3 regions of the Salinicola sp. LHM genome follow, and region 1 is predicted to be linked to each of the others. Evidence: predicted binding sites of a transcription regulator. Region 1 holds the regulator's gene; each other region holds the start of a gene.
The links. Region 1 encodes FNR, which switches genes on or off when oxygen is low (the NO sensors DNR and NnrR bind a similar motif). Its sites were predicted from a motif close to TTGATNTANATCAA; they were not measured.
Positions count from the first base shown of each region.

Region 2: cyoA (ubiquinol oxidase subunit II) is a predicted target of FNR. The motif match lies at 1,596-1,609, and genes of this name have one in related genera.
Region 3: R5R73_RS11715 (HAD-IC family P-type ATPase) is a predicted target of FNR. The motif match lies at 1,472-1,485, and genes of this name have one in related genera.

Region 1 is NZ_CP140261.1:3,926,907-3,930,182, reverse strand. Features, by position in the region: gene R5R73_RS17890 (thiazole synthase) at 1-568, shown strand, start outside; gene trmB (tRNA (guanosine(46)-N7)-methyltransferase TrmB) at 644-1,372, shown strand; gene fnr (fumarate/nitrate reduction transcriptional regulator Fnr) at 1,430-2,236, opposite strand; gene R5R73_RS17875 (MFS transporter) at 2,532-3,276, shown strand, end outside.
Region 2 is NZ_CP140261.1:2,166,625-2,169,900, forward strand. Features, by position in the region: gene cyoB (cytochrome o ubiquinol oxidase subunit I) at 1-304, opposite strand, end outside; gene cyoA (ubiquinol oxidase subunit II) at 309-1,322, opposite strand; gene R5R73_RS10010 (transcriptional repressor) at 1,795-2,238, shown strand; gene hisI (phosphoribosyl-AMP cyclohydrolase) at 2,275-2,718, shown strand; gene yidD (membrane protein insertion efficiency factor YidD) at 2,754-3,047, shown strand; gene R5R73_RS10025 (SufE family protein) at 3,050-3,276, opposite strand, start outside.
Region 3 is NZ_CP140261.1:2,556,505-2,559,780, forward strand. Features, by position in the region: gene R5R73_RS11715 (HAD-IC family P-type ATPase) at 1-1,361, opposite strand, end outside; gene R5R73_RS11720 (universal stress protein) at 1,560-2,027, shown strand; gene R5R73_RS11725 (HlyD family secretion protein) at 2,024-3,100, shown strand; gene rbbA (ribosome-associated ATPase/putative transporter RbbA) at 3,064-3,276, shown strand, end outside.

The DNA of each region.
Region 1 (3,276 bases):
CAACACCGCCGGCTGCTACACCGCCAAGGACGCCGTGCGGACCTGCAAGCTCGCCCGCGAACTGCTCGACGGCCACAACCTGGTCAAGCTCGAAGTGCTGGGCGACGAGAAGACGCTCTATCCCAACGTGGTCGAGACGCTGGCTGCCGCCGAGACCCTGGTCAACGACGGCTTCGACGTGATGGTCTACACCAGCGACGATCCGATCGTGGCCAAGGAACTGGAGAAGCGCGGCTGCTGCGCGGTGATGCCGCTGGGGTCGCTGATCGGCTCCGGCAACGGCCTGCTCAATCCGGCGACGCTGGCACTCATCATCGAGCACGCTGAGGTGCCGGTGCTGGTCGATGCCGGCATCGGCACGGCTTCCGACGCGGCGCTGGCGATGGAGATGGGCTGCGATGGCGTGCTGATGAACTCCGCCATCGCCCACGCCAAACATCCGGTGATGATGGCTCACGCCATGCGCAAGGCGATCGAAGCCGGGCGCGAAGCGTTTCTCGCCGAACGCATGCCGCGCCGCCAGAGCGCCAGCCCTTCTTCGCCGTTCGCCGGGCGGATCAACGCCTGAGCCTTCCGGTCGACTCCCGTAGGGCCGCTGCCAGCCAGCGGCCATTCCCTTTACTTGCCCTGTTGACTCCTCCGCATGACTGACAAGACGACGCCCGATACCCAATCCCCCGCCGAAGAGGCGCCCGTGCGCCGTGGCATCAAGAGTTACGTGCTGCGCGCCGGACGCATGACGGCGGCGCAGGAGCGTGGCCTGAAGGAGATCTGGCCCAAGTGGGGGCTGACGCTGGCCGACGGCCGCCAGAATCTCGAGCAGCTGTTCGGCCGCAAGGCGCCCTGCGTGGTGGAGATCGGCTTCGGCATGGGCAAGTCGCTGGTCGAGCAGGCCGAGACGCATCCCGAGACGGACTTCATCGGCATCGAGGTCCACGCGCCCGGCGTGGGCAAGCTGCTCGACGAGGCCGACAAGCGCGGGCTCACCAACCTCCGCGTCTATCGCGAGGACGCGCTCGCTGTGCTGGCGGACTGCCTGCCGGAAGCGAGCATCGACACGCTGCAGCTCTTCTTCCCCGACCCGTGGCCCAAGAAGAAACATCACAAGCGGCGTATCGTGCAGTTGCCGTTCGTCGAGCTGGTGCGTTCCCGCCTCGAGCCGGGCGGCAAGCTGCACATGGCGACCGACTGGCAGGCCTACGCCGAGTTCATGGCGGAGGTGATAGCCGAGGCGCCGGGATTCGTCAACACCGCGCCGGCCGAGACGGCGCCGTTCGTCGAACGCCCCGATTTCCGCCCGCTGACCAAGTTCGAACAGCGCGGCGAGCGCCTGGGTCACGGCGTCTGGGATCTCATCTACCGGCGCGTTTGAGAGGCGGCAGTTGCTCGCGAACGGACTCCGTTTCGGTCATGTCGATGCAACGTTTCTTCATACCGAGGCGTCAAGGCTTGATACCGAGGCGTCAAGGCTTGCCTGCGTGCGGACCTGATCGAGTTGACACCCCTGCGTTTCGGCAAGGGTGTTGAGTGCTTCGAGATCGAGAATATGTATCTCGCGGCCCTGGATCGCCATCAGTTGCTGCTGCTGGAAGCGACCCAGGATGCGGCTGACGGTTTCCACGGCAAGACCGAGGTAGTTGCCGATATCGGTACGCGTCATCGGCAGGCGGAAGCTGTACGGTGAATAGCCGCAGCGTTGAAAGCGCATGGCGAGATTGATGAAGAAGCTTGCCAGGCGTTCATCGGCGATTTTGCGCGATAAAAGACGCATCATGCGGCGATCATCGCTCATCTCCTTGCTCATGCTGCGTAACAGCTGCAGGCGAAGCTGCGGGATGTGTTCGGCAAGGCTATCGAGATGATCGAAGGGGATCTCGCACACCGATGTTCTCTCGAGCGCGATAACATAGCCCGGATGCCGCTGTTCATTGATGCTGTCGAGGCCGACCAACTCACTGGGCAGGTAGAAATGGGTGACCTGCTCTTCGCCATTCTGATCGAGCGTCACCTGCTTGAGGCTACCGGAGCGAACGGCAAACACGCTGGAAAAGGAACTGCCTTGGCAGAATAGCGCTTCGCCCTTCTTGAGCGGCGCGCGGCGGCGAATGATGGCGTTGAACTGGTCCATGTCCTGGACATCCAGCGCCAGCGGTAAACACAGTGCGCTCAAGCTGCAGGTCTGGCAGCAGGTACGATGGAAGCGGGTGTATTTCGATCCGATGCTGGGAATGGGCATGACATGACTCCCGGAGACGATTCGCGGATCAGCATGGCGTGGCGGCAGTAAGGAAACGCAGCATAACATGCCTGCTTCTGCGGCCGATATGACGAGGCCTGCCAGCGTAGCGTGTCAACCGCTTTACTGACCGTCGCTGTTCGTCGGTATCTTCTAGATCTTATGGCTAGCCCTGGCCCTACGTTTACCAACGTAAAGTATTTTTACAAAAATTGACCTGAGTCAAAAAGGCCGCCGTCCTCAGACGAGAAAGTAGTCCCTGTCAGCCTCGCTTGGCATAAGGGGAACTATCGTGATGACTTCCGTGGCATTGCCCCACCGTGACCGACAGCGCGCGCTGGGGCTCTCGACCCTGGCCTTCACGCTGTGCTTCGCGGTGTGGACAATCTTCTCGATCATTGGCCTGCGTATCAAGCAGGAGCTGGGGTTGTCCGACACGCAACTGGGCCTGTTGATGGCAACGCCGGTGCTGACCGGTTCGATCAGCCGGTTGCTGCTCGGTATCTGGACCGACCGCTTCGGCGGGCGCTGGGTGTTTGGACTGGTGATGCTGACCTCCGCCGCCTGCGTCTACCTGCTTACCTTTACTTCCAGCTACGCCATGCTGTTGCTGGCAGCGCTGGGGGTGGGGCTGGCCGGCGGTTCGTTCATCGTCGGCGTGGCCTATGTATCGGCGTGGTTTCCCGCCGCGCAGCAAGGCACGGCACTGGGTATCTTCGGCGCCGGCAACGTCGGTGCGGCGGTGACCAACTTCGTCGCACCGTTTTTGCTCGTCGCGCTGGGCTGGCAGACGACGGCACTGATCTACGCCACGGTGCTGGCCGCCATGGGCGTGGCCTTCATCATGCTGGCCAAGAACGATCCGCTGCGCGACGAACGGGCACGGCAGCGGGTGCCGCTGTGCGATCAGCTTGCGCCCCTGGCCGAGCTGCGCGTATGGCGCTTCTCGCTGTACTACTTCTGCACCTTCGGCGGCTTTGTCGCGCTGGCATTGTGGCTGCCGCTGTATCTGATGAACGTCTACGGCCTGAGCCTGACCA
Region 2 (3,276 bases), 1.8 Mb from region 1:
TCTGATCGTAGTGTTCGGGAGGCAGATAGCCCTCGGCGCCACCGGCAGCAATGGCTTGCTGCGTTCGCATCATGATCGCATCGGCGAAACCGCGGATGAGCATGACCAGGGCCACGAGAAAGTACATCACACCGATTTTCTTGTGATCGATGGACGTTATCCAATCGGTCCAGAGATAGCCCCACTTGCCATAGTAGGTGATCAGACCGAGGATGATGGCACCGATGATGCCGATGGCCGCCGCGGTGACCATGATGATGGGTTGCTCGAATGGAATCGAATCTAAACTGAGTTTTCCGAACATGACGTTACTCCGCTGCCTGCGCACTCATGGGCATTGAAGACTCCCGTGCTTCGTTGTGCTCGCCACGGCTATCAGTACCATCATCAGTACCATCAGAGCCCGCTTTGTAGCTATTGATCAGATCGCCATAGAAATCTGGCGAGACCTGCGAGAAGTATTCCACCGGATTGGCAACCGAAGGCTTCGCGATCTGGTCGTAGTCTTCCGGGAACATCATGGTTTCCGGCGACTGCTTGACCTTGTCGACCCATGCCTGGAAATCCGCATCCGACGTCACGCGCGCGTCGAACAACATTTCCGAGTAACCTTCACCACTGTAGTTGGTCGAACGACCACGAAAGGTGCCAATTTCATTACCTATCAGATAAACGTCGTTGTCCATACCGGCCATGGCGTAGATCTGGCTACCGAGGGTGGGAATCATGAATGAATTCATGACCGTACCCGAGGTCACACGAAAATGGACTGGTTTATCGACGGGAATCGCGATCTCGTTGACCGTCGCGATGCCTTCGTCCGGGTAGATGAACAGCCACTTCCAATCGAGTGAAATTGCATCGATCGTCATGGTTTCATCTTCACTGCCTTCACTGGCGAGAGGTTTGCTTGGATCAAAATAGTGCGACGTCTGCCATGTCAGAATGGCTAGGAAAAAGATGATGACGCACGGAATGGCCCAAACGAAGACCTCGATGATGTTCGAGTGCTCCCAGTTTGGCGTGTACTTGGCCGCGAGATTGGTTCCGCGATATTTCCAAGCAAACAGAATAGTCATCACGATGACCGGAATGACCACGATCAGCATCAAACCGAAGGCCGTGATGATCAGCGATTTCAGACCCTGACCAATCTCGCCGGTCGGATCCATCAGCGCTGAGCCACAGCCACTCAACAATAATGGCGCGGTTAACCACGTCATCACACTCAAATACTTGAGGGAGTTCCTTTTTCTCATCTCACGACCCCAGTGGAGGAAAGCTTTTCGGCCCTGCAACAATCGGTTAGCGGCCTGCATCATACGCCGCTAGCCAGGGCTGACAACTCTGACACGACGCGCAATGGCGTACCGAAGCATCGGACGTCGCCAACGAAGTAGGGATTTCGCGGTCGCCATTGTACCGAAAAAATGACTTTTGATCAGACGCTGGCGGGAAACTCCGCGTCAGTGTGGCGATATGTCGCAGACTGACGCGGCCCATTTCTCGATGTCACATCAGCGTAGCGCAACCTCGGGGTAAACCGAGCAGTATTTCGAAATCCCGAGCGATAAACATATCGGCATGTATGATGGATGATTCGGATCATGGCATCTCCATGAGTTCGCATAATATATATTATGTTAAATAGGCTGTGTACGTATTGTCTTGCATGCACCGGCATGTCGAATCCCTGGATGACGATCCACCCCATCCGGGTGAATTCTTGTCCGGTGGTTCCTTCCAGCGCTAACGCGTAGAATGTGGCCCTCTCGATGCTTACCGGGAAGTTCGATGCTCGATTCGGATGTGCTGCTCAAACAGGCAGATCAACAGTGTCAGGAACGCGGCGTACGCTTTACGCCGATCCGCCGTCGCGTACTGGAAATGATCTCCAGTACGCCAGGTGGTCTCAAGGCCTACGATCTGCTGGATCGTCTGTCGGACGAACATGCGTCCGCGAGACCGCCGACGGTCTATCGGGCACTGGATTTCCTGATCGAGCAAGGTTTGGTCCATCGCATCGAATCGCTCAATGCCTACATTGCCTGCCCGTGCCCCGAACACGTCCACCGATTCCAGTTGCTGATCTGCCGTCACTGCGGACGTGTCGAGGAACTGCATCAGGAAGCCGTCGGTGAAATGCTGGCATCCACGGCACGGGAACGCGGGTTCACGATCCAGCGCCAGACCATCGAGCTGCTCGGCGCCTGCGACGCCTGTCTCGAAAAGGCCTGATCACGCTAAGCTCATCTCCAGCTCGACGGAACTCTCATGTCCGGTTTCTTTCACGATCTCGAACAATTACCTACCAATACCTCGGTGGCGCTATCCGATTTGCTATCGGCCGCCAAATGGAATGCTGACGGTTTGATACCCGCCATTGCGCAGCAGCATGATAGCGGCGAGGTACTGATGATGGCCTGGATGAATCGCGCATCTCTGGAAGAGACGCTGTCGACGGGTCGAGTCTGTTACTGGTCTCGCTCGAGACAGGCCTTCTGGCGCAAAGGCGAAACCTCGGGCCAGCAGCAGCATCTCGTCGAGGCCCGATTCGATTGTGACGGCGACACCCTGCTCCTCAAAGTCGACCAATCCGGTCCCGCTTGCCATACCGGTCGCCGTAGCTGCTTCTACCTTCGACTCACGCCGACGGCCGGGGAAATCGATAGCGACCCGTTGATGTCAAAGGAAGAACTCTACGGCGGAAAGCGCTGAGGCGTGACGTGATCGCCAAGCTCGCCACCTGGCTGATGACCGCCGTCATCCAGGGCTACCGCTACGGCATCAGCCCCCTGCTCGGCCCGCGCTGCCGATTCTGGCCGACCTGTTCCAGCTATGCGCTGGAAGCCATTCGCCTTCATGGCCCGTGGCGTGGAGGCTGGCTGAGTTTGCGACGCCTGTCGAAATGCCACCCCTTCCATGCCGGCGGCGTCGATCCGGTGCCGGAACCTCGGCAGAAATCCTGCCACTGCCGGCCGGACAACGGCGCCGGTGCCGGTGCCGGCGACGAAAAGCGAGACGGTGACGAGCCGGGCGGTCAGTGAATCTATTGGTGGGCCTGGGCTTCACGAGCGATGGCGTAGATCCGCTCGATCATGGCATGCAAGCCGTTACTGCGTGTCGGAGACAGATGCTTGTCCAGCCCCAGCTCAGTGAGAAATTGAGGCTCACCCTCGAGAATTTCCTGCGGTTCACGTTTGTCGTAGACACGCATCAGAATGGCGATCAATCCGCTGACGATGGCCGCGTCCGACGTGGCCAGAAAATGCAGCC
Region 3 (3,276 bases), 1.4 Mb from region 1:
GCGTGACGCTCATGATCGTGATGCAAGGTCGCCATGTAGCGGTGTTCGGCATCGAATGGCAATACATCGGTGCGTACCCAGCAGCGATGGGCTTCGGGGCGGCTCATCCCCATTCGCGCGGCCAGGGTCAGCAGTGCGCCCTCCATCGGATCGCCCTCGACCCGCCAGATACCGTCGCTGTGCTGCAGCGCGGCGTCATTGCACAGCACCGCGACCCACGCCAGTTCCTGCAGCCGCAGGCTGGCCCGGAGATCCATCGGCGCAGCCCCCCGGATCGCGCCATCCGGCCCATACCCTACGCCGTCGATGGTGAAGCGCTCGTCCACGGTCACCAGTTCGGTGGCCACCATTTCGTTGCGCGTCAGCGTGCCGGTCTTGTCCGTGCAGATGACGGAGACACTGCTCAGCGTCTCGATCGCCGGCAGATGACGTATCAGGGCGTTGCGCCGCGCCATCGCCTGGGCTCCCAGCGCCAGCGTGATGGTCAGTACCGCCGGCAGCCCTTCCGGAATCGCCGCCACCGACAGCCCCACGACAGCGGTGAACAGCTCGCCGAAGGGGTAATCCCAGAGGAAATGGCCCAGCGCCATCACGGCAGCCGCCAGCACCAGAATGATCAGCGTCAGCCAGCGGGCAAAGCTATTCATCTGCCTGACCAGCGGCGTGGTCCTGGGCGTGACATGGGCCAGCAGCCGGCTGATCCGGCCCATCTCGGTGGCGATACCCGTCGCCACCACGACGCCCAGCCCCTGACCGCCGACCACCAGCGTGCCGCCGAAGGCCATGCAGCCGCGTTCGGCCAGCTCCGCCCACGCGGAAACCGGATCGGTGTGCTTTTCCACTGCCGTCGATTCGCCGGTGAGCACCGATTCCTGAATGCTCAGCCCATGACTTTGCAGCAGTCGCAGATCGGCAGGGATCCGATCCCCGGCTTCCAGCAGCACGATGTCTCCGGGCACCAGGGTCTCGACGTTCACCCGGCATCGCCCGCCGTCGCGCAGCACCGTCGCGTACGGTGCCAGCAGTTCCTGGATGGCGGCCAGCGCCCGCTCGGCACGATGCTCCTGAATCAGGCCGATGACGGCATTGATGACGACGACGGCCAGGATGACCGCGGTATCCACGACATGACCGAGCAGTGTCGTGATCAGCGCCGATCCCAGCAGCACGTAGATCAGCACGTTGTGGAACTGGGACAGGAACAGCCTGGTCAGACTGCGCTTCGGCGGCGCCGGCAGCCGGTTTGCCCCGCCGCTGCGCAGGCGGATACCGGCCTGATCGCTGCTCAAGCCGGTCATCGCCGAATCCAGCTCGCTCAGCACCCTGTCCGTGGCCAGGGTATGCCACTGTCTGGGCTCCATCGCTGCATCTCCCGAAGGGCCGACCCTCGGGTCGGATACCCGGGATTCAGGCATGATCGCGCGGGTGCGATCATTGCCGCTCAGCCTATCCCCGGCCATTCGATGCTTTCTTGATGCCGGTCAAATCTGCTCGCCGACCAGCCCGATAACCTCGCTACACACAGTCGACATCCCGTTGCCAACCGCGAGGTGCAAGCCATGTTCAGGTCACTGCTGGTCCCCGTCGATGGTTCCGACTACGCCCAGGCTGCGCTACGAGTCGCCTGTCGACTGGCCGAACCCGGCCAGTGCACGATCCACCTGTTGACCGTGATCGAGCCCTTTGCGCCGATGCAATACGGCGGCGACTACCGGGTGCAGCAGATCGTGCGAGAAGCCGTCAACGATAACGCCGAAAAGGAAGGACGCGACATTCTCGACCGCACCATGGCGCTAATGCCGGACGGCGCGCCGAAAGACGGCGTACAGACCCTGCTGCGTCTGGGCTCTCCGGCGGGAACCATTATCGAGGAAGCCAGACGACTCGGCGTCGACGCCATCGTCATGGGCAGCCGCGGGCTCAGTGACATCAAAGGCCTACTGGTCGGCAGCGTTTCGCACAAGGTCAGCCATGTCGCCGGATGCACGGTGATCAGCGTTCATGGACAGCCACACGCAGGCGCATGAAACGTTCGTTCCCCTTTGCCATCCTGCGCTGGCTGGTCGTCGGCGCCGGTCTTCTCCTGGCTGGCGTCACACTCTGGTATTGGCTCCAGCCCGAGGGGTTGGGCGAGGCCTTCGCTCGCGGTAACGGCCGCATCGAAGCGACCGAGATCGACGTCGCCACCAAGCTCGCCGGGCGGGTGGCGGAAATCCTGGTCAACGAAGGCGACTTCGTCGAACCGGGTCAGGTAGTGGCACGCATGGATACGCGAAGTCTGGAAGCCGAGCGACGCCAGGCCGAGGCAGAGCTGCAGCGCAGCCGCAACGCCTTGCAGACCGCCCGTGCCGGCGTGGCCCAGAACCAGAGTCACCAGGCAGCCGCCGAAGCGACGGTGCATCAGCGTGAAGCCGAGCTCGACGCCGCCCGGAAACGCTTCGAGCGCTCCAGTGCGCTGCTGCAGCGCCACGTGATCTCGTATCAGCAAGTGGACGACGACCGCGCAACGATGCAGAGCGCCCGCGCCGCGCTGTCGGCCTCCCAGGCGGAGGTGGCGGCGGCCCAGGCCAGCGTGGCAGCGGCCCGCTCCCAGGTGATCGAAGCCCAATCGGCGATCGACGCCGCCCAGGCCAATGTCGAGCGCGTCCAGTCGGACATCGAGGACAGCCTGCTGCGCTCCGACCGGCTGGCCCGGGTGCAGTATCGCGTGAGCGAGCCCGGCGAAGTGCTGGCGGCCGGCGGCAAGGTGCTCAACCTGATCGACCTGACCGACGTCTACATGACGTTCTTCCTGCCTACCAGCCAGGCCGGGCGGGTCGCGCTGGGCGACGACGCCCACCTGATCCTGGATGCGCTGCCCAACTACGTGCTGCCGGCCCGGATCAGCTTCGTCTCCAGCGAAGCGCAGTTCACCCCCAAGACGGTGGAGACCGAAAGCGAACGGGAAAAGCTGATGTTTCGCATCCGCGCCCGTATCGACGCCGATCTACTGCGCGAGCACATCCGCCAAGTGAAGACAGGGTTGCCCGGCGAAGCCTACCTGAAGCTGGATCCGGCTGCCGAATGGCCGGAAGCACTGCGCGTGAACGTCTCCCGATGAGCGCCGACGCGGTCGCGACGCTGTCGGGGGTCAGCCTGCGTTACGGCAAGCGTACGGCCCTCCAGGAGCTGACGCTCGACATTCCCGCCCGCCGCATGGTGGGCCTGATCGGGCCGGACGGGGTCGGCAAGTCCAGCCTGCTGGCGCTGATCGCCGGCGCCAGGCGAATCCAGTCG